DNA from 3 places in the Bacillus sp. ABA4_010 genome. Region 2 is predicted to be linked to each of the others. Evidence: riboswitches for the same ligand, from Rfam matches in the RefSeq annotation. Region 2 holds a riboswitch; each other region holds the start of a gene.

Region 1 (7,994 bases), 1.7 Mb from region 2:
CTGTCGTAAAAGCCCTAAACATTTCACCTGCTTTTGCTGCATTGACATTAAATTTTGTAGCTTCAATAATTTCAAATAATCTTCCTTGCGTAATGCCTGGTGCACAGTTCATATATTGCTGAGCGGTTTTCTTTAAAAGATCCATTCCAGCAAAACATTCAATTGTTGAATTTCCTAACCTCTCTACCTGTTCAGCTACAATCTGACTTGATAGTATGTCAATTGAGTCTTGTGTTCGGCTCATCTGTTCACACCTTTACAGTTTAGCAATGCGTTGCTGCGTAATTTGAATCGTTTCTTCTAACGCTGTGGAAATGTTGCCAGCTTCATCGATGATTGGCATATCTAATAAATGTTTCATCACAGCCGCTAATTCATATGTATGCTTTGTCAACTCTTTTTCATGCAGATGGAAGTCACGATAATCTGTTCCTCTTCCCTCAATCACTTGAGTGAGAATTCCTACATATTTAACTAATAATTCATCTACATTTTTGGCAAGCTCATGTACTTTCAGTGTGTAATTGCCGATTTCCTTCATGATTGCTTCAGCTGAATGTAATTTGGCGATTTCTACATCCACTTCTGCTTTTTGTTTTTTCATTTGTTCTAATTTCTTTTCAGTCGAAGAAGCGAAAATAATACTTCCAAGTGCTAAAGCAGGTGCCAGCGCAATACCGCCTAAAACGACCATCCCTCCAGCCATTCCTAAACCGCCTGCAGCAAGTGAACCTCCCCCAAAAAAGGCAAGAGTAGCATTCGTTGCAGCCACCCCGCTTAAAGAAGCGATAGCTGTCCCAGTAGAAGCAAGACCAAAGGTCGTGGCAGCGCCCATTGCGCCCATTGCAGCCAACCCACCTCCAGCAATCGCTGACACTCCAGAACTCATAATTTGAGCTGCTTGTATGGTTTGTTTTTCTACTTCACGCATAAAAAGGTCAATATCTTTTACCTTATCTAAACTATCAATGGCTGCATGATTAGAAAAATCAACATGTTTTAGTTTCTTAAATTCCGTCACAAAATTAGCCATACTTCCATTTAAAATTTCTAGCTTCTCTTTTCCATATTGTTCAAAATGCTTATTGGTTTGTTTACGCGTCTGTTCAAACGCCTGAAAAGCAGCTTTATATCTTTTTTCCGTTGCTTCTGCAATCTCTTTCGTTTCTTTTATATTTTGATAAGAATCGTATCCTTTTTTTCCTGCAATAGCAGTAGAAGCTGCTACAGCTCCAGCGACAACTAATGGAATAAGTGGTAATGGCATAACATGTTCCTCCTAAAATGGTTTTCTATTTTATTGATATTTCTCTAACATTTGCAACACACTTTTCTTCATCTCATCCCTTAACTTCTCGGGACGCAAAACTTCCACATACTCTCCTTGACTAAGGAGCCACATCTTAATTCCATGTCCGAATACTTCTGCTTCAAATACAATGCTATTTTCATCTTTCCCAACAATGCGGGCAGTAGGAAGCCGATCGAGAACGGCTTGAGGAGATGGGCCGGTGAAACGAAATTTAATCGTCATTAGTTCACCTGTATGCATAAATTGAATTCGTTTACGGAATTCTCCTTCTTGAAACCGCTCCTTATATGGCGATTCAAAATGCTCGTCTGTCATATAACATGTCGTCATTCGGTCTACCCTGTAGATGGTCGGAAAATCTAAATCACGCTTTGTTTGATAAGCAATTAAATAAAAATAGTAATCTGAAAACATAAGTCCGACAGGTTTTAATGTTCTCTCACTATCCGTGTTATCATGCTCCCGTTGATAGCGGATATTAATCAACCGCTTTGTATGAACGGCTTTTGCTAATTCCCAAAGCAAAGAGAAGAGAGAGCGATTATGCTGCAAGTCAACATATAAATGTTTTTCATTTAACATGAGCTTTTTAATAAATTCCTGATTAACTGGCTGAGCCAAATTTGTCAGTTTATCAATAAGCTGCTCCATCTCTTTTTTCGGAAAAGCCCGTGATTCAATCACGATTTTTAAAAGGGCAAAAATTTCTTCATTACGTAAAAACTGTTCATTCCCTACCTCTAGTCGATATACTTTCTCCTTACGATCATATTCTAAGTATTGGCTCGTTTTAGCAGTTTCGAGAAAGTCTCGCAAGCTGTCAAAATCACGTTGAATCGTCTTCTCTCCAACGTGAAAAGCATCTGCTTCCCCTTTTTTCGTCAGTGTGTGACCTTTACATAACCTGTCATACATAGACAAGACGCGGTACGTTTGGTTTTGGGATGTATTCATTTGCTTCTCTTTCACTCCTATTCAATTATCGAAGAGCAACTTTACATACTCATCATATAAATTCACTTGGACGTATTATGTACTTTAAAAACATTTTTTTATCCAAATAAAAAAACCTTCGAAAGGCATGCGAAGGCAAGTATCAATGTGCAGCCCGGCGGCCATTGCAATTGCTTTAGGTCCGTAGCTTTGCGTCCTTGTTTTTCAACAAGTTTGCCCAATCTATTTCGATATGAATGAAAGTTCTCTATTTAACATACAAACCAAATAACCTATGTCTATTTTACTATAAACAAAAGATTTTCCAAGAAAAAAATGTTAAAAATAAGAAAATGATGTAAAAGAACTGAAAGAGATAATTTGAAAAAATAAATACCCCTGAAATCACAAAGATTTTTTATAGGCACATTTTTAGATTGCAGAATTTCACAATTGAAAAAATCAAACCACCTCGATTGAAAGTTTCCTGTAAAAAAAGAAAAAAGGAATACGACTCATTCGCATTCCTTTTCACCCCTTATCAATAACAATTAAATTCGATTATCGTCTGCTTTCCATTGTTTAATCGCTTTTTTAATATCTTTCGGTTCCAAGTTTTCACTTGCTACTTTTTTAGCCAGTTCAACAAACTCTTCATCACTTGCAAATCGTAACGCGACAATTTGTGCAACACTTAATCGAGAATCAAGCAATTTGCCTGTTAACACATAGTGGCGCAGGTTTTCTTCTGCTCGGATAGCACGATCTTGTGCTTTAAGCGGATAGATGCGCAATAGAAAAACGGCAACCATCATGATTATGACAAGAAATAGAAGAAGGCCAGAGGTTAACAAATTAACGTCATCCTGAAACAAATGGATGACGGCTCCAATTAAAGCCAGCAGAAGTGCTCCTAGCAAATAATAATGATAGATTGGGTGAAGCCTTGTATGATTTTCAAAGTTTTGTGGTTTCATCGTATTATCTCCATATTATGTTTCATTTTTATTTCTCTTTTACTACAAAGCTACTATAAGCTTTTCTTCACGCCTAGTCAATTAAACAGTGCGTTTTATCATTTTTAGTAAGCTATCCGTGACACCTAACACAAAAAGAACCAATTCCTTTCAATCCTCATTTTTTTCATTATAAGACTTTAATGTTTTTTCCGTTGAAAGAGCAAGACGGAATATAGGTTCAACATATCGTTCGAGGAACTGGAAAATCCATGATAATATAAAAAGAAAGACTATCGTTTCCCCGAAAATTTTGATACTTATTGGACAACCCACTTCTTCCCTCACCAACCGAATCCATTATGGAAACATTCGGCATATTCTTCGTCATTTACTTGCTGTACATGTACCTAGCACCTCACTAAGAGCAGCTACTAATTCTTCTTGAGTCAAAAGAGGATCTGAAAGTTCATATACTGTATTTTCATGCCCGCTTCCTGTAAGAACCGCTGCCATTGCATCTGCATAATCTTGTGGTCAATAGGTTAACTCTACTCTTTTCACATCGGAATATACCCGCTCGTCAAATAAACATACATAGCGACAGGAACAACACTAAAAACCATCAACAAATTGCTCAATGCTAGCAATCGATTATTGGATGCATATCCTAAAAAAACACCAATTGGGTTTATCACGAATGTCAGCATGCCAAACGGTTCTTGGAGATGAAAGACTACATATGGAACCCATGAAATGATGCCTGCTAGTAAAAAAATAATTGATAGCCAAAAATATAGCTTTCGTTGTGAGAAAATTTGATTCAATGATTCCACCTCTTTCTACAATAGATAAAAACCAAATTTCAACATATTATCCTAAACAAAAACAGCAAGCCCTATTAGGTTTGCTGTTTTTGTTGACTTTAAAATTGCTCGATGATTTTTTTCGCACTGTTTTCCCCATTTTGAATGCAGTCAGGGATGCCGACACCATAATAAGAACAGCCCGCAAGAACAATGCCTGGATATGTTTCTTGAAGATGGGCTTCAAGTGCCTCTACACTTTTTGGGTGGCTAATGAGATAGTTCGGCAATCCATCCGTCCAGCGCGTCACTTCGGCTGTCATTGGTTCACTCGCAATGCCGAGGCTTTTATGAATGTCTTTGCGCGCTTCTGCCAGCAGCTCCTCATCTGTCATTTGTTCCAAAGCAGCATAGGCTGGATGACTGCTTTTATAAAACAGTCTGACGAGTAAATGGCGGCTTTTCGATGTATGCGCCCATTTTCGGCTCGTCCACGTACAAGCATTGCACGACAATTCATGACTGCCTGATGTAATAAAGCCTGTGCCGTCTGTCGGAAGAAGGGCATCCGGTACATCAAACCCGGCATAGACGCTAATAAGCGAACTATTTTTCAATCCGGAAAATTCTCGCCTTAACTCTGCGTCTTCAAGCAATACTTCCGCTGCATCATGCGGGATGCTTAAAATAATGTGATCAGCTTCAATGAGTTCTCCATTGCTGAACGATATAATGTAGCGCCCATCCGCTTTTTCAATTTTCGTTGCTTTTACGCTTTTTAATATTTCCGTCCCAGTCAGTTTTTCTTCAAATGCGTCAATTAATGTTCCAAGTCCATTTTTAAAAGAAAGAAATTTCTTATCTCCACTTTGAAACTTTTCAAGATTCGCTTCAAATCCTTTTATAATGCTGCCATATTCATTTTTATAATCGAGTACGTACGGAAGGGTTGAAGCAATCGTTAAATCTTTCAGCTCTCCAGAATAAACACCGGACAAAACAGGGGCAATTTGCTTTTCAACAAGCTCTTTTCCAAGGAAAAACTCTAAAAATTCACCGATGGAATCGTGTTTTGTAAACCGATCATTTTTTGTATAAAGATCTTTCAGCGCTTCTACTTTTCCTTCTGCAGAAACGAGTGTACTATTGACGAGCGCTTCCACACCTGCAGGAATACCAAAAATAGAGTTAGCAGGAATCGGCTTTAATTGCCCGTCTGTATAAATAAACGATATCCCTGTCGCATTGTAGACGACTTCTTCTTCCAGTCCTAATTCTTCAATGAACGTCATCATCTTTGCTTTCCGTGCGACCATCGAATCGGCCCCTGTTTCAATAATAAAATCGTTTCTTCGGACCGTTCTGATTTTTCCGCCAAGCTCCTCTGATGACTCAGCAAGCACAAGCCGTACGTCGAGTTGATGGGCTTCTTTCCATTTATGTAATTCGTATGCGGCAGATAATCCAGTAACCCCTCCGCCGATGACTAAAATTGTTTTCATTGCTGCACACCTCAATTTGCCTTCCAATTTTATTTTTATTAAAGTGTACCATATTGCCCATGCCTCCCGTCAGTGCTTTTTCTCACACTATACTAATTTACCCATACAAAAAAACGGCCGCTTTCACTAAAAAACGAGAGTCTTGTTTCACCGAATCTCTTCTAAATCCAAACTTTCCACAAACTGCACAAAGCTTTTTACAATGTTCAGCTTCAACGAATCTTTATGGAAAAACATCCACGTATTTCGAACGATTGGTTCGCCCTCTTTTGTTTTTAAATCAATTTTATGTAGCTCTTCAACATCTTGTAAAATCATACTCGGCAAAATAGCATAACCTAAACCGTTTGCGACCATTTTTTTGCATGTATCGGCTTTATCGACTTCAATGCTGACGGTTGGCGGCTCGGAATAGTTTTCAGCCCACCAATTATTGACGGTCGTCTCCAGCAATGGATCTGTCACATAATCCACTCTTGGCAAGCGCGGAAGATTGGCCACATCCAGTTTTTCTTTCGAGGCAATACAAATCGTTTCAGAAAACAATAAACGTTTTTCTCCTTTCCAGCTGTAGTCCCCTTTCACAAAACCGATATGAACATCTTGATTGTAAATTAAATGAACCACGTCACTGCTCCACCCGGTCGAAACTTTAAATTCAATATTCGGATATTCGTCTTTAAAAAGTTTTAAAAGACTGGGAAGTTTATAGTCGGTAAAGAAAGTCGAAACCCCAAGTCGTAATGTTCCCGCTACCTTATCCTCCATATTAATCACATTCTCTTTAATGCGCTGAATGTTTAATAACATTTCATGGGCGCACTTCGCTAAATACTCGCCTTGAGGCGTAAACTGAACTCCCCACCTCCCGCGATTGACAATCTGCACACCAAACTCCCTCTCCATTTGCTGCAAGCGATGCGTCAAAGCAGGCTGAGAAATATGCAACCTTCTCGCTGTCTTCGTAATGTTTCTCTCCTCATACAAAACCTGTAACACCAACCAATCCCGCTCATCCATATAACCGCTCCTCCTTCTAAACCTCCCATTTAATAACTACACACATCTTCATTCCAGCTAAAAACACTTCTCATCGGTCATCCAGACACCTTGAGTCTTCCTTCAAAGGTTTATCTAAGAGTATGGCACCAATCCCGCAAGGAGGGGGCTATACCAATCTCCCATTCGTTTTTTTGATGGATGATTATAAAAGATTAATATTTTATTTATTCTTAAAATTATACTATATTTATTTACGAATCCATCCATTCACTTACACAACTAACTAAATCCAGTAGAACAGCTCCTTTCAATGTAAAGAGGCTCACCATCTGAATTTTCCCTCAATGGAGTATGACCGCTCTTTCGTCATGCTCCATGTGTTAGATCGATTTATTTAAAGAAAGGAGGCTTTTATGTGGGAAAGAATAAAACATTTTTCCGAAACATTCAATTTATGGCCATCAGTTCGATAGGTGGGTGGCTGCTTTCCTTAACAGGTTTGTCCATCGGCTGGATGATTGGAACGTTAATAATGGCCGTTTTGCTTTCTTTTTACAGACCAGCTTCGTTCAAACAGACTCCTCATCAAAAAGGTCTTCCGTCATCTTGGTTATATGCCGGACAATTTATTTTAGGGATAGAATTAGGACAAAAAATGAATTTAACTGTTTTGTATATTTTACAAGAACATTGGATGGCAATTGGCATCATGCTTGTTCTATCCGTTGTGTTTTCATTGCTTTCCGGTTTTGTCCTATGGAAGTTCAGTGAAACCGATATGCTGACGAGCTTGTTCGGAACAGCCCCTGGCGGATTATCCGCTATCCCTGGCATCGCCGAAGACGTCGGTGCTAATACAGCTGTAGTCAGCATTATTCAGACGATGCGTATTTTTTTAGTTGTCTTAACGGTCCCACTCATCGTCTCTTCTTTAGCCATTCAAGAACGAGGTTTGACCGACGCTCATTATCAACCAACTTTGGAAAACATTCCACCTTTTGAAATGAGTCAGCTTCTTTGGACCGCTGTATTAATAGTAGCCGCATGGGGTGGCTATTATGTCGGAAAACAGCTAAAATTCCCCGCCCCTTGGCTAGTCGGGAGTATGTTAACCGTTTCCATTACCCAAGCAGCCGGTTCTGCTTATGCAGGTCATAATCTTATTGCCTGGTGGCCTCACACCGTCATCATTGTATCGCAAATTTTCATTGCTTCCTGCATTGGCTCCCGTTTTCAAAAGCATATGTTTACTGGATTAAAGAGAACATTATGGGTCGCTTTCTTAAGTACAATCGGCCTTCTCGTTGCCATGTTTGGATGCGCCTTTTTCGTCTCTGCCACAACTGGAATCCCCTTTATTACAGCCGCTTTAGCGTTTGCTCCTGGCGGGATTGCAGAAATGGCAACAACAGCGGTCGTGCTTCAGGCAGACTCCACACTTGTCGTCGTTGTGCAAGTGCTAAGAATTATTATGGTCTGTATG
Region 2 (7,994 bases):
TTTGAGTGGCTAATTGACAAAATTGCCGCTTCTCCTGCAATGAATAATGTACGGGCGCTGCCGCAGCTTCATACGCTCGTATGGGGGAATAAACGAGGCGTGTAAGCGCTCTTCAAAAAATTTACAAAGAAATGTGGAAACACGTATTCACAAAAATTTAATTCACTGTTAGAATGACAAGCGAGGAAAGAGAGGAAACTAATATGACAGGAAGAAAAGATGAAGAATTACAAGGTGTAACATTACTAGGCAATCAAGGAACAAAGTATTTGTTCGAGTATTCGCCAGAAGTGCTTGAGGTGTTTGATAATAAGCATCCAAATCGTGATTATTTTGTAAAATTCAACTGTCCAGAGTTTACCAGTCTATGTCCGAAAACGAATCAGCCAGACTTTGCAACCATCTATATTAGCTATATTCCAGGTGAGAAGATGGTCGAAAGCAAATCGTTAAAGTTATATTTATTTAGTTTCCGAAATCATGGAGATTTCCATGAAGACTGCATGAATATCATTATGAATGATTTAATTGAAGCAATGGATCCGCGCTACATTGAAGTGTGGGGCAAATTTACGCCACGTGGCGGAATTTCGATTGACCCATATGTAAACTATGGCCGTCCAGGTACAAAATACGAAAAAATGGCCGAATATCGACTGATGAATCACGATTTATACCCAGAAACAATCCACAATCGATAAAGCGGACTCGTTCAAGAAAAGTGCAGGGTAGGTACAGCACAAAAGAAAACCGGCCGTAGCTGGTTTTTATAACTTAGTTAAGAAGGTGAAAGAAATGTCAGGAAGATCGGCAGTTTTGCTTGGGGCAACGGGTCTAGTCGGTCGAGAGCTGCTTGGATTGCTGCTCAAAAGCGATGTGTACAGTCAAGTCACAATTTTAGTTCGCAATAAGCTATTAATTCAGCATGAGAAGCTCAGACAAGTTGAAATTAATTTTGAAGAGCTTTGCAATTATGAAGAAGAGTTTAATGTGGATGATGTGTTTTGCTGTTTAGGTACTACGATGAAAAAGGCGAAAACAAAAGCTAATTTTTTAAAGGTTGATTATGAATATCCGCTGACAGCTGCGAAACTTGCAGAGAAAAAACGGGTACGAAACTTTTTGACTATTACAGCAATTGGGGCAGACCTCCGTTCGCCGTTTTTTTACAATAAAGTAAAAGCCCAAACCGAAGAAGACATTTGCCATTTATACATTCGATCGACTCATTTCTTTCGTCCGTCTTTACTGCTTGGACAACGCAGTGAGATTCGCTTAGGTGAAAAGGTTGGAGAATATATGCTTAAAGGTATGTCCGTGTTTCTTATTGGAAAATGGCGTAAATTTAAGCCAATTAAAGCAGAAAATGTAGCGAAGGCTATGTTAGAAGCGGCATTAGAAGAACGTTCCGGTGTTCATATTCATGAAAGTGACATTATTTATTATGGAAATTGTCATGGAATGATTACAAATTAATAGTAGATTGTTTTCTATTCTAACTTAGCTCTCATCTATGAAAGATGAGAGCTAAGTCTTTTTTTAGCGATAATTTCAAAAAGAAAAGGCTAAAGGAATAAAATGAGCGGTTAATCACCGCCACCCCCGCCGCTGTCACTCCCACCCCCGGAGTCGTTGCTCCAGCTTGAGAAAGACGCATCAGAATCGTGATTGTCGTCTTTTTCGTAAGTAAATGGTGTAAAAGAGCTGGAAGTTCCGCTTGAACGATGATGTGATTTCGTTTTTCTCGAGAAGGCAGCGACGAGAAAAATAATGAAAATGATGATGAGAAAGGCAAATTCCAAAGAAATCGTCCCCCTTCTTTTCAAGTTATTGTAGTTATTGTCTCATTAATAACCATTTTATTCAATAAATGATGAGGGGTTGAAGTTAAGAGTGGAATTTTATTGCATAAAGGAAACTTTATTGCATGAAGGAAATAAACTGTATTAAAAGCATAAGGGGGTAATGTTGATGAAATGTCTTTCTTCCCAACAAAAAATTCAGCAATATGTGTACTTGTTTTATAAAATGGGTATTATTACTGAGCAGCAAAAAAATGAAATTATCAAAAAATAAAAATGATATATCAATCGACCTAGAAAGTTCGACATGACTGCGCTTTGGATATGTCGAACTTTCTAAATTTAAGCGGATGAATCAAGGGTAGTGCCATCCGCTTAGGAAGCCTTTGAAGAGAAACGTAAATGAAGATGGATGAACTTATTAAAGCGAACCGATAGGGAGAGAAATTTGTTTAAAAATATACAAAATTCTCTGACAACGTTCTACACGATTTTAGATGTTCGTCAATTATACTATTTTTATAGTGTAAACCTACTAGTAATATTGTATCTATGAAAAGCATAAAGTGAAGTAGAACTCTCGAGTAAGGGCAAACTTATTGAAAAATAAGGACGCAAAGTTACGGGTCTAACGTTGTTTTACAACTATGACGGCTGGACTGCCTGAGATACAAACTGTATTTTAGGAGGAGACTATGATTGCCAGAGAGAAACTATTAGATGAAGAATGGGTAGATCTAGTGTTAGAAGCATTGGATTTAGGTCTTACAGAAAAAGAGATTCAAGACTTTCTAACCAGCCAAATCCGACAGGAACAGTGTAAAAAATAGGTGTTTTTGTTGTCTTCCTATTAACGGAGATGGACCAGATATGATATGATAATGGGGTTAAGAGAAAGAGAAGGTGAAAATATGATCGGTCAACGCATAAAGCAATTACGCTTGCAAAAACAATTATCACTATCTGAACTAGCAGAGAAAGCAGGAGTCGCAAAATCATATTTAAGCTCAATTGAACGTAACCTTCAATCTAACCCTTCTGTCCAATTTTTGGAAAAAATATCAGCCGTACTAGGCATTTCTGTCCAATCACTTATTCAGCAAGAAAAAAAGGAAGTAAATTATGACCAGCTTGACTCTGACTGGGCAAACTTAGTGAGGGAGGCCATGGAGTCAGGGGTATCTAAAGAGGAATTTAAGCAATTTCTTGAATTCAATAAGTGGAAAATGAAACAAGATAAAGGGGAGTAGCGTTTATGAGAGCATAAACGCTTTTTTATTTTTGCTCAAAAGGTGCTATTGTTTATATTTTTTTCTTCTTTGTTGTATGAACAATAACATTATCCCTGCAGCAAGCATTACGATACCTGCGAACAAGAGGTTAAAGATATTTGTTGCCGTATTAGGCAGGAGAAGACCTGTCCTTTGAGCAGGCGTAGTTTGGTTGGAAGGGATGATAACGTCTTCGGATGCCAAAGGTCCTCCACTGTTTAAAGGCAGTTTATCATCAGGTAGTACATTACTTGTTTCGTCTGATGAATCATCAATAGTCGAAGTATTCTCTGGAGAGACGGGATCATCATCATTCTCTTCACCAGGATCTTGACTATTATCAGGGTCTTGGTCATTATCAGGGTCTTGGTCATTATCAGGGTCTTGGTCATTATCAGGGTCTTGGTCATTATCAGGGTCTTGGTCATTATCAGGGTCTTGGTCATTATCAGGGTCTTGGTCATTATCAGGGTCTTGGTCATTATCAGGGTCTTGGTCATTATCAGGGTCTTGGTCATTATCAGGGTCTTGGTCATTATCAGGGTCTTGGTCATTATCAGGGTCTTGGTCATTATCAGGGTCTTGGTCATTATCAGGGTCTTGGTCATTATCAGGGTCTTGGTCATTATCAGGGTCTTGGTCATTATCAGGGTCTTGATCGTTATCAGGGTCTTGGTCATTATCAGGGTCTTGATCGTCGTCTGAACCGCCTCCACCGCCACCACCATCGTTCATTCCTTCAGCATACAATACAATTTCAAATGAAGTAGTCAGTCCTTGAAATTCATTTCCAAGCTCAAAAGGCATTTCAATTCGAAAATGGATCGTTTCTTCTGTTCCTTTTGCTAAAAAGCGTGGGGAGAAATTCGAGAAATTTTTCAGATGACCATGGAAATACAAGTCCGTTCCTTTTGTAACTTGCAGCAGCAGTTCATCATATAACTGACGCGAACCGCTTATATCTTCAATTTTCAACGTATAGTTAAAATCATGAATGCCTTTATTTTGAACAATGAGTTCACGAGTTCCCCAATCACCCGGTTTCATATTTGAAACATCAAATAAGACATCTTCTGGAATCGTCGCAAGGTCGAAATCGGATGAAGCAGCGAATGCTTTAGATGTGAGGAAAAGCTGACCTTGTATGAAGAAGAGGAGAAAAATGATAAATTTTATATTGTATTTTTTCATGTCATGACCTCACGAAGATAATATTTGGCGCTTGTTTTGGCTGTTTTGAAATGAATCGTTTGTGGAGGGGATATGTTCAGAAAGAAACCTCCCCCTTTTTGTAGAAATTGATGATTCACTTTCCTATTACCTCCTTTCGTTTATGAAGTGTTAAATGTTCTTTTTAAAGAACATTTAACTTGATTATATTCTAAATATTCTGTAATGTAAATGATTATATAAAGATTAAAATGAATGAAAATAGAGTTGAATTAAGCTCTATATTGTAAAAATAGAAATGTACTGTTCTTTATAAAGAATATATACCGTGAAACAGATGATTTGTCCATTTTTATAGTGAATGGGGGCGTTGGAATGAAATATGTTTCGCTTCTGCTTTTAGTAGGAGGAATGTTTTTAATTTTGGCGGGGGTAAAAGAAAGAATGACCATTCAAAGGTTGGAAAAGAGCAGTTTGGAGAGTGCGACTCTTTTAATAGAAACAGTTCAAAACAAGAGAGGCACTGTTCAAGGAAGCAATAAATTACAGAAAGAGATGGAGGCAGGCGATGTGATAGGTATTCTGATAATCCCTGATTTGGGTGCGTCCCTTCCTATTGTAGAGGGAACGCATGAAGATGAACTGAAAAAAGGAGTGGGCCATATGGCAGAAAGTGCTTTGCCTGGAGAACAAGATCAAGTGGTTCTTTCAGGGCATCGCGATACCGTATTCCGTCAAATTGGTTCCCTGACTATTGGGAATCGTTTAATGGTTCAAATGGCTGACGGAGAATATGTGTATGAAATTTCTAGTTCTAAAGTGGTCGACGCAGATGATCGAACCGTTATTACCTCCACATGGCCGAATGAAGAACTCATGTTAACGACTTGTTATCCATTTACCTATATTGGAAATGCTCCGGAACGATATATCATTAAGGCAAACCGGATTGAGTAATCGTTCCGCTTGTAAAAAATTTTTTTATGTGTTAATTTGTATGTACAAACAAATTTATGACCTCAATTTTAATTCTATTTCTAAGGAGATAAATAGATGAAGACATTAATTATTGCTGCACACCCACAATTAGAACGTTCTCGTGTCAATAAAATATGGATTGAACGTTTGCAAAAGGAACAAAATGTCTATGTTCATAATTTGTACGAAACATGTCCGGATGGAAAAATTGATGTAGAAAAGGAACAAGCGCTTGTTCTTGAACATGATCGTGTTGTGTTTCAATTTCCATTTTATTGGTATAGCACGCCTGCTTTGCTGAAGCAATGGCAGGATGAGGTACTAACATATGGTTGGGCATATGGGAGCATAGGAAATAAATTACATGGGAAAGAATTTATGGCTGTATTGTCAGTAGGCGGGCCAGCTGAAGCCTATCAAGCTGGCGGATTTAATCATTATACTATTAGTGAGTTACTGCGACCTTTACAGGCAATGGCTAATTTAACAGGGATGGTTTATTTGCCTCCATTTGCACTGCATGGAGTAAATGGTAAGACGGATGAAGAGATTGCAAATAGTGCTGAACAATTAGCTGCTGTTATCAATAAACCTCGATAATAATACCATTTAAACGTCCATTGAAGTAGACTCAATCAAATGGTATCGATAGAAAAGGTCATAAGTGCGGATTATTTTCGTACTTATGACCTTTTTTTGTTGAATGCAGGAAGGATTCAGTAATTAAATCATTGACAATGAAAGAGAAAAAAGATGGAAGCGCTCCCCTTTTTGCTGCAAAATAAACCGGTCGTAAAACTTGCAAAAGTTGCCGTTTTTCCCTGTGTACAAATAAAAAAAGAAGCGGTATGATAGACTTTGTGAGTAAAACAAGGAGAGGAGTTGATATCGGTTGAGTACGAAAAGTTCCAGTGATCCTGGTCCGAGTATGAAAACGGAGGAAGCCAGGATGCCAAATTTATCAGATCATAGTGCTGCCGATTTTCATATCAGCTTCTTTGATAGAGCGGGACAAAGGCTTTCTCTTTGAAAAAAGAGGAGGATAATGTATGCTGAATGTTTACTTAACAGATATAACTGGAAGGCTCCATGAACAGGATGAAATCACGAAAGGCTCTTGGATCAGCATGATTTCGCCAACAGAAGAAGAAATAAGACGCGTGGCCAATCACTTAAATTTGCCGTTGGATTTTATTAAAGATCCCCTTGATGATGATGAACGTTCAAGGATTGAAGAGGAAGACGGAAACGTGCTGATTATTGTTGATTATCCGTCCATCTCTTATGATAACAACCAGTCTTCAGTTTATGAAACCATTCCATTTGGAATGATTATTACTCCAGATTGTTTTGTGACCGTTTGTTTGGAAGATAACCCAATTTTACATCATTTTTTAAATCAAAAAGTCCGCAGCTTTTTTACTTATAAAAAGACACGCTTTGCTTTGCAAATTTTGAATGTTATTTCAATGTATTATTTGCGCTACTTAAAACAAATTAATCGAAAAACAAATGAAATTGAAAAAGAATTGCATCAATCAATGAAAAATAAAGAACTGTATGCTTTTTTAGCGATTGAAAAAAGCTTAGTTTATTTTACGACTTCGTTGAAATCCAATAAAGTGGTCTTAGATAAAATTTTACGTCAAAAATATTTGCGGATGTATGAAGATGATGAACATTTGCTTGAGGACGTTATTATTGAAATTACTCAGGCAATTGAGATGGCGGAAACATACAGCAATATTTTAACGGGAATGATGGATACATTTGCTTCCATAATCTCTAATAATTTAAATATTGTCATGAAGTTTTTGACGTCCATTACCATCGTGTTGTCTTTTCCGACGATTGTTGCGAGCTTTTTCGGAATGAACGTCGCATTGCCGCTTGAACATACGCCACATGCTTTTATTATTGTTTTATGTATGGCATTTGGTTTGTCTGGAGCGACCGCTTTTATTTTTTGGAAAAAGAGATATTTTTAAATAAATGTGAAAAGAAGTAGTGTTGCGGGCTGTTCATTTACGTTTACTGTAATGGAACAAGCCTGTCTTTTTTGGGAAGAAGCGTCATAAATATAGAGAGATTATTATGTTGAAAGGAATTGAGCAAAAAGAAATGGGTGAATTAATTAATCGTGTGTTATTATGGTTAACCGATTTAGGGTATTTAGGGATTGCACTTGGACTGATGATGGAAGTTATTCCAAGTGAAATTGTTCTTGCTTATGGCGGATATATGGTGTCTCAAGGCACTGTTACCTTTGTAGGGGCAGTAATCGCAGGAACAATTGGGGGAGTATTGGCTCAGTTATTTTTATACTGGGCTGGCTATTACGGGGGGCGCCCGTTTTTGGATAAATACGGTAAATATGTATTTATTCATAAAAAGCATATTGATATGGCGGAAAGCTGGTTTGAACGATATGGAACGGGTGTTATTTTCACGGCTCGCTTTATTCCGGTCGTCCGCCATGCTATTTCGATTCCTGCAGGGATTGCGAAGATGTCGCCTGCTCGTTTTACCATTTTGACGACATTGGCTGTCATTCCATGGTCTATTTTCTTTTTAATGTTAGGGGTACAACTGGGCTCACGCTGGCATGAAATTGAGACAGTAGCCGCTTCATATACGAAACCAGTCGCTCTAGGAGCAATATTAGTGATTGCAGGGTATATTGTCTTTAAAATTTGGAAGAGGAAGTAAAAGATAGATTAAAAGCATAAGAGGACCCGTCATAAAATCCAGCAACGCGAAGGATTGAGTGACG
Region 3 (7,994 bases), 440 kb from region 2:
TAGCGAATCGGGAAGGAATACATCCAAGTTATAAAGTGTATATCCCAAGTGAAAAAGAGGGTGTGTACACGCTGTCCGCTTTCCCGCCAAAAGCGCAAGATGAAGTGACGATGCATATTGATCAATATTCCGGGGCGGTTCTTACTGATTACCGTTATGACCATTACGGGGTAATAGGAAAAATAGTAGCTTGGGGCATTACTTTACATAAAGGGACGGAATTTGGTTTTATTAATCAATTAATCAGTCTTTTTATTTGTTTAGGGATTATATTTGTCGCCGTTAGCGGGTGTTATTTATGGTGGAAACGAAAACCTCAAAAAGGACTAGGTGCGCCGAAAGCTGCTAGCATAAAAAACATGAAATTCTTTCTTATTTTATTAATCGTTTTAGGGATTGTGTTTCCTTTAGTCGGTGTCTCTTTAATTGTCGTGTGGATGATTGATTTGTTCATGATTCAGCGAATATCGGCAGTGAAAAAATTTCTAAATGCATAAAGGTGGATGTTTCTGTGAAAACAAATAGACGAATTTTATTCCTTTTAATCGCTGTTGTCTTGCTGAGTGCATGCTCGCTTCAACAAGGTGTTGCTACTTTATATAAACAACAAACGCCTCTTGAATCAGACATTATTATACCTGCTTCCCTTTCTACTGATAAAGAGGAGACAATAAAGGTGATGCTGACCCAAGGCGGGGAAAAAATTGAAGATCCTGATTATGTTTATGTGGAAATATGGAAACAAGGCGGGACCGTCAAATATGAGATGGAGCAAGTGAAAAAAGAAGGAAAAGGAATATATAGCGTAAGTAAAAAGTTTGAAGATGAAGGATTGTATTATATAAAAGTTCATGCACGCAACAATGATTCGATTATTATGCCAAAAAAGCAATTTATTGTCGGTGAGCTTTCTCAAAGTGATGTGCAAGTTTTGAAAAAAGGGATTGAAACAGAAAAAAAACATAGTGAAGCACATCATTAAATCATAAGTAAAAGAACTCTATTCAAAAAAGCATCTGTATATTAACCAGATGCTTTTTTGAATGAGGGTGATTTTTTTAGTATGGAATTCTCCAGGAAGTCATTTCCATTCTGAGAGCATCGAGCAATTTAGTATGAAGACTTCCAGCCATTTGCTTTTTTCGTTGAACTAATCCAATAGGATAACGGAGTGGTATGTCATCTATTTTACGTAATACAGTACCGTGTGAGCCAGGATCAGCGGAAATAAGAGGGACGATGGCAAGTCCTAAATGTTGCTTAACAGCTTTCTTTAATACTTCAGTGCTTCCAATGGCGATGCTAGAATAAAGACTTTTTCCATTTTTCATCAGATGGGTTTCCAATACACTTCGGCAAGCGCTATTTTGTCCAGGAAAGAGAAGACGTTCGCTCTGTATATCCGTAATATGAATCACCTCTTTTTTCGTTAAAGGGTGATGTTCTGGCATTAAAACCACAAGAGTCTCTTCCGCCCACTGTGTAAATAATAGATTTGCGTCCGCCGCTGGGGTTGAGCAAATGGCAAAATCAAGTTCGCCCTTTGCGACGCGGTCACTAATGTTATTCGTATTTCCGACTTCTAACTCGAATTGAACTTGAGGGCTTTTCTCTAAAAAGGGAATAATCACGGAGGATAGTATTAAGCTGACGGTCGGTTCAATAGCACCCATCCTAATCATTCCAGCTTCTCCTTTTTCATTGGAGTTATTGTCAATTTAGTAACGAAAAGAGTCGTTCCTCCACTCATGACGCTTTTCTTTATGCTAACCGGCCTAATAGGTGTAGTTCTGGTTATTTCTAAAGGGGATTTAAGTATTTTTGTATCAGAGGATGGAAATCTATTCGCTTACTTGCTCATCTTGACAGGTGCTTTATGTTTTGTCATTTACACGATGGGAGGAAGTTCTTTCATGGAATGGTCACCATTAAGATACAGTACAGTAACATCTATTTATGGAACTTTTTCGATTATCATCGTAGTAGGGGGAGCAACAGCAGCTAACTGGTTGCAAGTTCCAACCCTCTCTATGATTAAAGATGTTTCCGGTCCCCTTTTATATACGGCGTTTATTGCTGGTGTGCTAGCCTTTTTTGTTTGGAAAATCGGTAACAGAATGATTACACCGATAAATGGTATTCTCTTTATGAATGTGATTCCGGTCACGACTTTTATTATCTCACTCATTCAAGGTTATCATTTAACAGCGTTTGAACTGATAGGTGCTTCGATCACAATTGCTAGTTTAATTGGAAACAATCTATATATTAGAAACATAAGTAAGCGAACTTCTCTATCATCAAAAGAGCAAGCATGGAGTTAGTTTTAGCCACATAGAAAAACCGAAGGTCTCATCAACGTTCAAAAGATAAAGAAGCGAGAAGGTGGTGAAAAATCGGTTCTTTTCACCACTTCCCTAAATGCTTCTTCTAGGGTGCAAAGCAAGTGAAGGTGGAATTAGTTGGCTCGGTCACAATAAACATGCATGGCTTCACGTAAAAAAGAGGCTAAGCCAGGCTGATATTTATCGATGTTTTTCGTGAAACGCGGATCGTTCACATATAAATCACCAAGTCCACGGAAAATATCAATAGTACATTCATAAAAGTGGTCTGTAATATGCTGGCGCAATTCCCCGATTAGCTTTTGAACATCTTCATGACTCGTTCCTTTCTCCATATTGTCAAGAATGCGTCTATAAATAGATTCACTTTCTTCTTTTATCCGTCGCCAATCTTCTTCTTGATAAGTGGAAGTTTTGCGGTAGGATTCTTCATATACTTTTGTACCACCATAGTTTTCTTTCACTTCCTGTTCGTATTGCTGCTGATGCGCTTCAATTTTTTTCATATCAAATGGTTCAAACATTTCTTTCTTTGACATCGTTTTTCCTCCTTCGATAGATTCCATCGTTTGTTCAATAGAACGGATGATTCGTTCAAGACGAAGTTTCTTTTCTGTCAGCACTTTCTTATGTGTATGGAGCGCTTTTTTGTAATCAAAACTTGAAGCGTTGAGAATCTCTTTAATATGTTGTAATGGAAAATCGAGTTCTTTAAAAAAGAGAATTTGCTGAAGACGGAGCAAATCAGATTCGTCATACAACCGATAACCGTTATCGCCAATTTCTGCCGGAGTAAGAAGGCCAATTTTATCGTAATGGTGCAGTGTCCGTACGCTAATACCAGCAAATTCTGCCACCTCTTTAATTTTGTACAAGTTTATCACCTCACATCTTTACCTTAAACTATGACGCAACGTTATAGTCAAGAGAAGGTAAATCATTTTTTGAAAAACGAATCATGCAAATTAAAAATAGGCATGTGCACCTTCATGTAGAAGGGCACATGCCTGTTATAATTCGTTAACAGCTCCAACCGTCATTTTTCCGTATATATCTTCACGTATTAAAAGAGTCACTTCTGTCCCCGATACAAACTGAGTCGCGATGTCCTGTTCATGTAAATAATCGGCTAATGGAAGCAGATGCGGTTCCTTATCGATATACACTTTAATGGTTTGTTGATTAGGCATCGAGTCGTAATTAGCTGTAATGATTTTCTCGATTTCGTCCGTTTCCGGTTCATATAAAACTTCTATATTTTTAATAGTATAGTTATCATTTTTAGTTTCAGTAAATTGAATAAGGAGTCCTGATCCAAGCTTAAAGGAGTTTAATTCCTCTTGACAGGCTGTTTCACCCGCACAGCGATAAATACCTGAAGTTCCTTCTACATTAAATTCAATCGAGTCGTGATCAATGTGTTTTGTTAAGGTTCCAACAACATCCCTTATTGGGTCGTTTGAAGGAGCATAGCCCTGCTGTGCTTCTGCTTGCGGTAAAATTAAAAGTCCTCCTGCCATGAATGTCCCTAAGGCAAAGGTAGCTATTCCGGTTACAATTTTTTTGTTGCTTTTGAAATGTTTGTTTAACAGCGGTTGTTTAAGATTTTTTTTCTTATTAGTATGGACAGGTTGCTTTTGGTTCCCTTTATTTGACATAACAATCCGCTCCTTCATTCTAATCATTTTTTGATTACAAAACTAAAGATTAGGATAGTTTATCGTTTTTATTCCCTCTAGTAGAAAGGGGTAAACTTGAAAAGCCTCCTTATAACTAGGTTCATAGTTTAATAATGGATAATAATGGAGCAGAAGGCAAGTTTTTTAGTATGTTTCTTTTGGTGTTCTCCCTTTATCATAAGAGTAAGAGATTAATTGGACGTTCTGTCGACTCAATCTCGATAAACGCAAAACGGATGAAAGTCCGTGACGCAAAGCTACAGGGACTAAGGTGTTCAATGAACTCTATGTCTGCCAGCTGCCGAAAGATGAAAGGGACAGCCTATTTACAGGTGAGAAGCGAAATGTGGAAAGAGATTGAAGAGTTGTGATGTGAGTCAATTTCTTCCTTTCGTGAGAGCTTCTGTAAAGTTGTACCCTCGCTTATCGGTTAAGCGGGGGTATTTTTATATTCTCGTTCGGTGTAAATGGCGTAGCTGTCAGCTCATTTGCTCGAATCGGCTGTTTGGTCACGAAGCATTTCCAGGGAGCATTGGATAAAAAAATGCCTCTCAAAGGCAGAAAGATGGAGAAGAGATGAAGAAATTTATAGTGTATATATTAGCTGTCGTGTTGACCTTAACTAGTCTGCCTGTTTTACAGGCAACGGCTGGTTATGAACCAACGATACAAGTCAAGCTAGTCAATTATTTAGGGAATAAAACCGAATTGACCATTAAGCCTTCAGACAATTACGAGACCAATGACAAGGGAATCGTCTTAAAATCGGGCACTTTGTATACATTAAAAGCGGAAAATGGAAATGTTGTATTATACGAGGGACAGCGACGACTAAAAGAGTTTTCCACATTTGAAGTAATCCCTTTAAACAAAGATAGCACGTTATCCATTAACAGTCGTTCCTATTTTGGTAGTTTTACGTTCAGTCTGGAGAAGGGAATGTACATCCAACCGGTCAACTCTATTTCGATGGAAAAATACGTAAAAGGGGTCGTGCCGAACGAAATGCCAGCATCTTGGCATGCAGAAGCCTTGAAAGTACAAGCGATCGCCGCTAGAACATATGCTATGAGCTATATGCATAAAGTCATTGATGATACGATTAACTATCAAGTATACGGGGGAGCCAATTGGCATCCAAATAGCAGTTTAGCTGTCGATGAAACTGCAGGAGAAGTATTGAAGTATAACGGAAAATTAATTAGTGCGGTTTTCTCTGCCAGCAATGGCGGAATGACGGAATCGAATGCCAATGCTTGGGGAAATACGTCTGTATCCTATTTTCGTATGAAAGAGGACCCGTATGATCCGAAGATGACTTGGAATGTATCCGTGGCGAAAAAGCAAATCGATTTAACAGGTAAGGATTTGACGAAGCCGGATGTGTGGTGGTCTATGACGAAGGAAGCCGACGCTGTCATTTCATCCAATATTAAAACGTGGCTGCAGCAAAACGGCTATGCCAATAAAGATATGAAAATTGTCAATATTTCAGAGCTTTCGTTGTATTCCCCAACATCAGGTGGCAGAGTTAGCAAAGGAAGCATAACGGTTGATTTTCTTGTTAAGGATTTAAAAGCGGTAGACGGAAAGCTCGCTGTTCAAACATTGAAACTAACCGATGTGAGCGCGGCCAAGATAAGAGCAATAGTAGGGAACAGAGTTATTTTAAGCTACCTCGTCGATAACGTTACCAATTCTACTACGGTTATTCATATACAAGGACGTGGTGATGGACATGGAGTTGGCATGAGCCAATACGGGGCGAAAAAAGCAGCAGAATTAGGCAAAACGTATAAAGAGATTCTTGCTTTTTATTATGAAGGGACCACATTGGTGAAGGAATACGAACTTTACGTGAGTTTTAAAGATGTAACGAGTGCGCATTGGGCTGAAATGTATGTGAACGAACTATTCCAGAAAAATATTATTTCGGGCTATACGGATGGCACGTTTCGACCGAGCAATTCGGTGACAAGAGCCCAGTTCAGCAAGATTATTATTAATGCACTTGACTATGATCTTGTGTTTGATGAACAGACGTTTAACGATGTACCGAAAACGGATTGGGCGAATCCATATGTAGAGTCAGCGGTTCAACACGGTCTTTTATTGAAAAGTGAAGTAGGAGCGAGCTTTCAACCAAATACACCGATTACTCGTGAAGAAATGGCAATTATGATTGGTCGTGCTTTACAGTTATCACCTGTCAGTCGTCCGGAAAAATTTAAAGATAATTATGAAATGAATCGTCCAGGTTTAGTAGAGGCCGTTTCTGAAGCGGGAATTTTAGATGGTTATTCAGACGGAACTTTTAAGCCGGAAAATTCGCTTACGAGGGCGCAAGCTGCGAAAGTCATCTATTTAGCAATGGAGCAAAGTAATCCAAAATAGTGAGAGAAATCGATTTATATAACATGAAAGAGACATGGAGACCCATGTCTCTTTCATGTCTTAGCCAATTGGTTCCGCGGTGTTATCTCCATGGCCACCATGAGACGATTCATCGCCAGATTTTACAGAAACTTGAGTCCAATCTGTTCGATAGAAGCGAATCATTAAAGTCACACCAAGGACCATAATGAAGGTATAAAGTGCCATCCAAGCCCCAATGCTTTTCCATCCAAGCATGAAGGTAAAAAGATACGTCAGAGGGATGAACACTAACCAACCGGTGAGAACAGATGATTTAAGAAGAAAAGACGTGTCGCCAATTCCTCTCAGTCCGCCGGCATAAAAATTAAATAAGGCGTCAAAAATTTGCCAAAACGCCGAGATTTTAATGAGAGTAGCAGCCAAATGAGCCACATTCGCATCTGTCGTATACATATTCACAATAGAGTCAGCAAATATAAATTCCAGTGCCCCGAGAATTAAAATAAAAATGCTCCCAATGATGGCTGTTTCTGTTCCAAGTCTTCGTGCCTGAAGCGGATTTCCTTTCCCGACTTCTTGACCGACTAAGATGGTGGCGGTCGCACCGAAGGCAAAGGCTGGCATAAATCCGAAACTCATGACACTTAATGCAAGTTCATTGGCAGCGAGGGCGTTTGTTCCTAAGCGAGCGACAAAGATGGTAAAAACAAACATCGCGATGCTTTTTGAAAATTCTTCGATTCCTAACTTAGAGCTTTCAGTAAAGATAAGCTTTGATTCCGTTCGATTCCAAACTGCTTTTGAACGGGTGTTGTATTTTTTATGCAAGGTAACAAAGTAGACAAAAGCCGATCCAAGCATGATAATTGCTTCTCCAATGAAGACGGCCCATGCGGCACCTGCGAGCCCGATTTCAGGAAAGCCAGCATTTCCATAAGTCAAGGCATATGTGAAGAAAATCATGATGGCATTTCCGATAATGGATGTAACCATTGGTGTTTTCGCATCACCAATCCCCCGAAAAAAGCCGTGGAAAACAAAGGTGAAAACAGAAAACGCCATGGCTAAAAAGCGGATTGTTAAATAATCTTCGCCTTGCTTAACAAAGTTCGTTGAAGATTCCATCAAAGATAAAATATCTTTTGAAGCAAATAAGCCTGTTCCAATAATTAATATGCTGGCAACTACACAAAAATAAAGAGCGAGTTGTGTCCGTTCAACCCCTTTTTTCATTTCATGCGATCCAAAATTTTGAGCGACAAGATAATTGACGGTATGACCAATTCCCGAAAACAAGGCCCATACATTGTACATAATGATATTAGACACACCTACAATGGCAATAGCGAGAGCTCCAAGCTGACCGACCATAATAAGGTTAATCGTTCCAGTCGCGGTCATCGCGGCAAAAGAAGCAATGGAAGGAATGGCAAGCTGTAATATTCTTTTCCAGTTCATGTTCGTTCTCCTAATCGTTAAATTCATGATGCAGTAACAATTCCTCATCTATCTTATATGATGGTTACTAATTTTACCATCTGTTTTTTTGCCTATTTCAACGGAGATTAGGTGAATACTTAAGAATGAAAGTGAA

What was found. A riboswitch is a leader RNA that binds a small molecule or an ion and turns the genes downstream of it on or off. The one in region 2 is predicted to bind cyclic di-GMP.
Region 1: linked by a shared signal. The riboswitch ahead of ACXAEO_RS07030 (helix-turn-helix transcriptional regulator) and the one ahead of ACXAEO_RS15280 (anti-repressor SinI family protein) in region 2 are both predicted to bind cyclic di-GMP.
Region 3: linked by a shared signal. The riboswitch ahead of ACXAEO_RS13070 (SpoIID/LytB domain-containing protein) and the one ahead of ACXAEO_RS15280 (anti-repressor SinI family protein) in region 2 are both predicted to bind cyclic di-GMP.

The regions. Positions count from the first base shown of each region.
Region 1 is NZ_JBSWUN010000003.1:1,180,111-1,188,104, reverse strand. It holds gene ACXAEO_RS07040 (DEAD/DEAH box helicase family protein) at 1-244, opposite strand, end outside; gene ACXAEO_RS07035 (hypothetical protein) at 257-1,267, opposite strand; gene ACXAEO_RS07030 (helix-turn-helix transcriptional regulator) at 1,298-2,266, opposite strand; cyclic di-GMP riboswitch class I at 2,412-2,494, opposite strand; gene ACXAEO_RS07025 (DUF6526 family protein) at 2,797-3,222, opposite strand; partial or broken gene ACXAEO_RS07020 (SDR family NAD(P)-dependent oxidoreductase) at 3,610-3,735, opposite strand; gene ACXAEO_RS07015 (hypothetical protein) at 3,762-4,028, opposite strand; gene hemG (protoporphyrinogen oxidase) at 4,127-5,509, opposite strand; gene ACXAEO_RS07005 (LysR family transcriptional regulator) at 5,657-6,529, opposite strand; gene ACXAEO_RS07000 (AbrB family transcriptional regulator) at 6,966-7,994, shown strand, end outside.
Region 2 is NZ_JBSWUN010000003.1:2,831,184-2,839,177, reverse strand. It holds gene queE (7-carboxy-7-deazaguanine synthase QueE) at 1-105, shown strand, start outside; gene queF (preQ(1) synthase) at 204-701, shown strand; gene ACXAEO_RS15290 (oxidoreductase) at 796-1,476, shown strand; gene ACXAEO_RS15285 (hypothetical protein) at 1,587-1,802, opposite strand; cyclic di-GMP riboswitch class I at 2,382-2,469, shown strand; gene ACXAEO_RS15280 (anti-repressor SinI family protein) at 2,498-2,632, shown strand; gene ACXAEO_RS15275 (helix-turn-helix domain-containing protein) at 2,714-3,052, shown strand; gene ACXAEO_RS15270 (LPXTG cell wall anchor domain-containing protein) at 3,098-4,264, opposite strand; gene ACXAEO_RS15265 (class D sortase) at 4,619-5,200, shown strand; gene ACXAEO_RS15260 (NAD(P)H-dependent oxidoreductase) at 5,297-5,821, shown strand; gene ACXAEO_RS15255 (magnesium transporter CorA family protein) at 6,271-7,209, shown strand; gene uptA (undecaprenyl phosphate transporter UptA) at 7,343-7,930, shown strand.
Region 3 is NZ_JBSWUN010000003.1:2,389,852-2,397,845, reverse strand. It holds gene ACXAEO_RS13100 (PepSY-associated TM helix domain-containing protein) at 1-497, shown strand, start outside; gene ACXAEO_RS13095 (FixH family protein) at 512-982, shown strand; gene ACXAEO_RS13090 (LysR family transcriptional regulator substrate-binding protein) at 1,059-1,718, opposite strand; gene ACXAEO_RS13085 (EamA family transporter) at 1,749-2,324, shown strand; gene ACXAEO_RS13080 (MerR family transcriptional regulator) at 2,459-3,220, opposite strand; gene ACXAEO_RS13075 (hypothetical protein) at 3,356-4,003, opposite strand; cyclic di-GMP riboswitch class I at 4,241-4,330, shown strand; gene ACXAEO_RS13070 (SpoIID/LytB domain-containing protein) at 4,601-6,418, shown strand; gene ACXAEO_RS13065 (MATE family efflux transporter) at 6,479-7,858, opposite strand.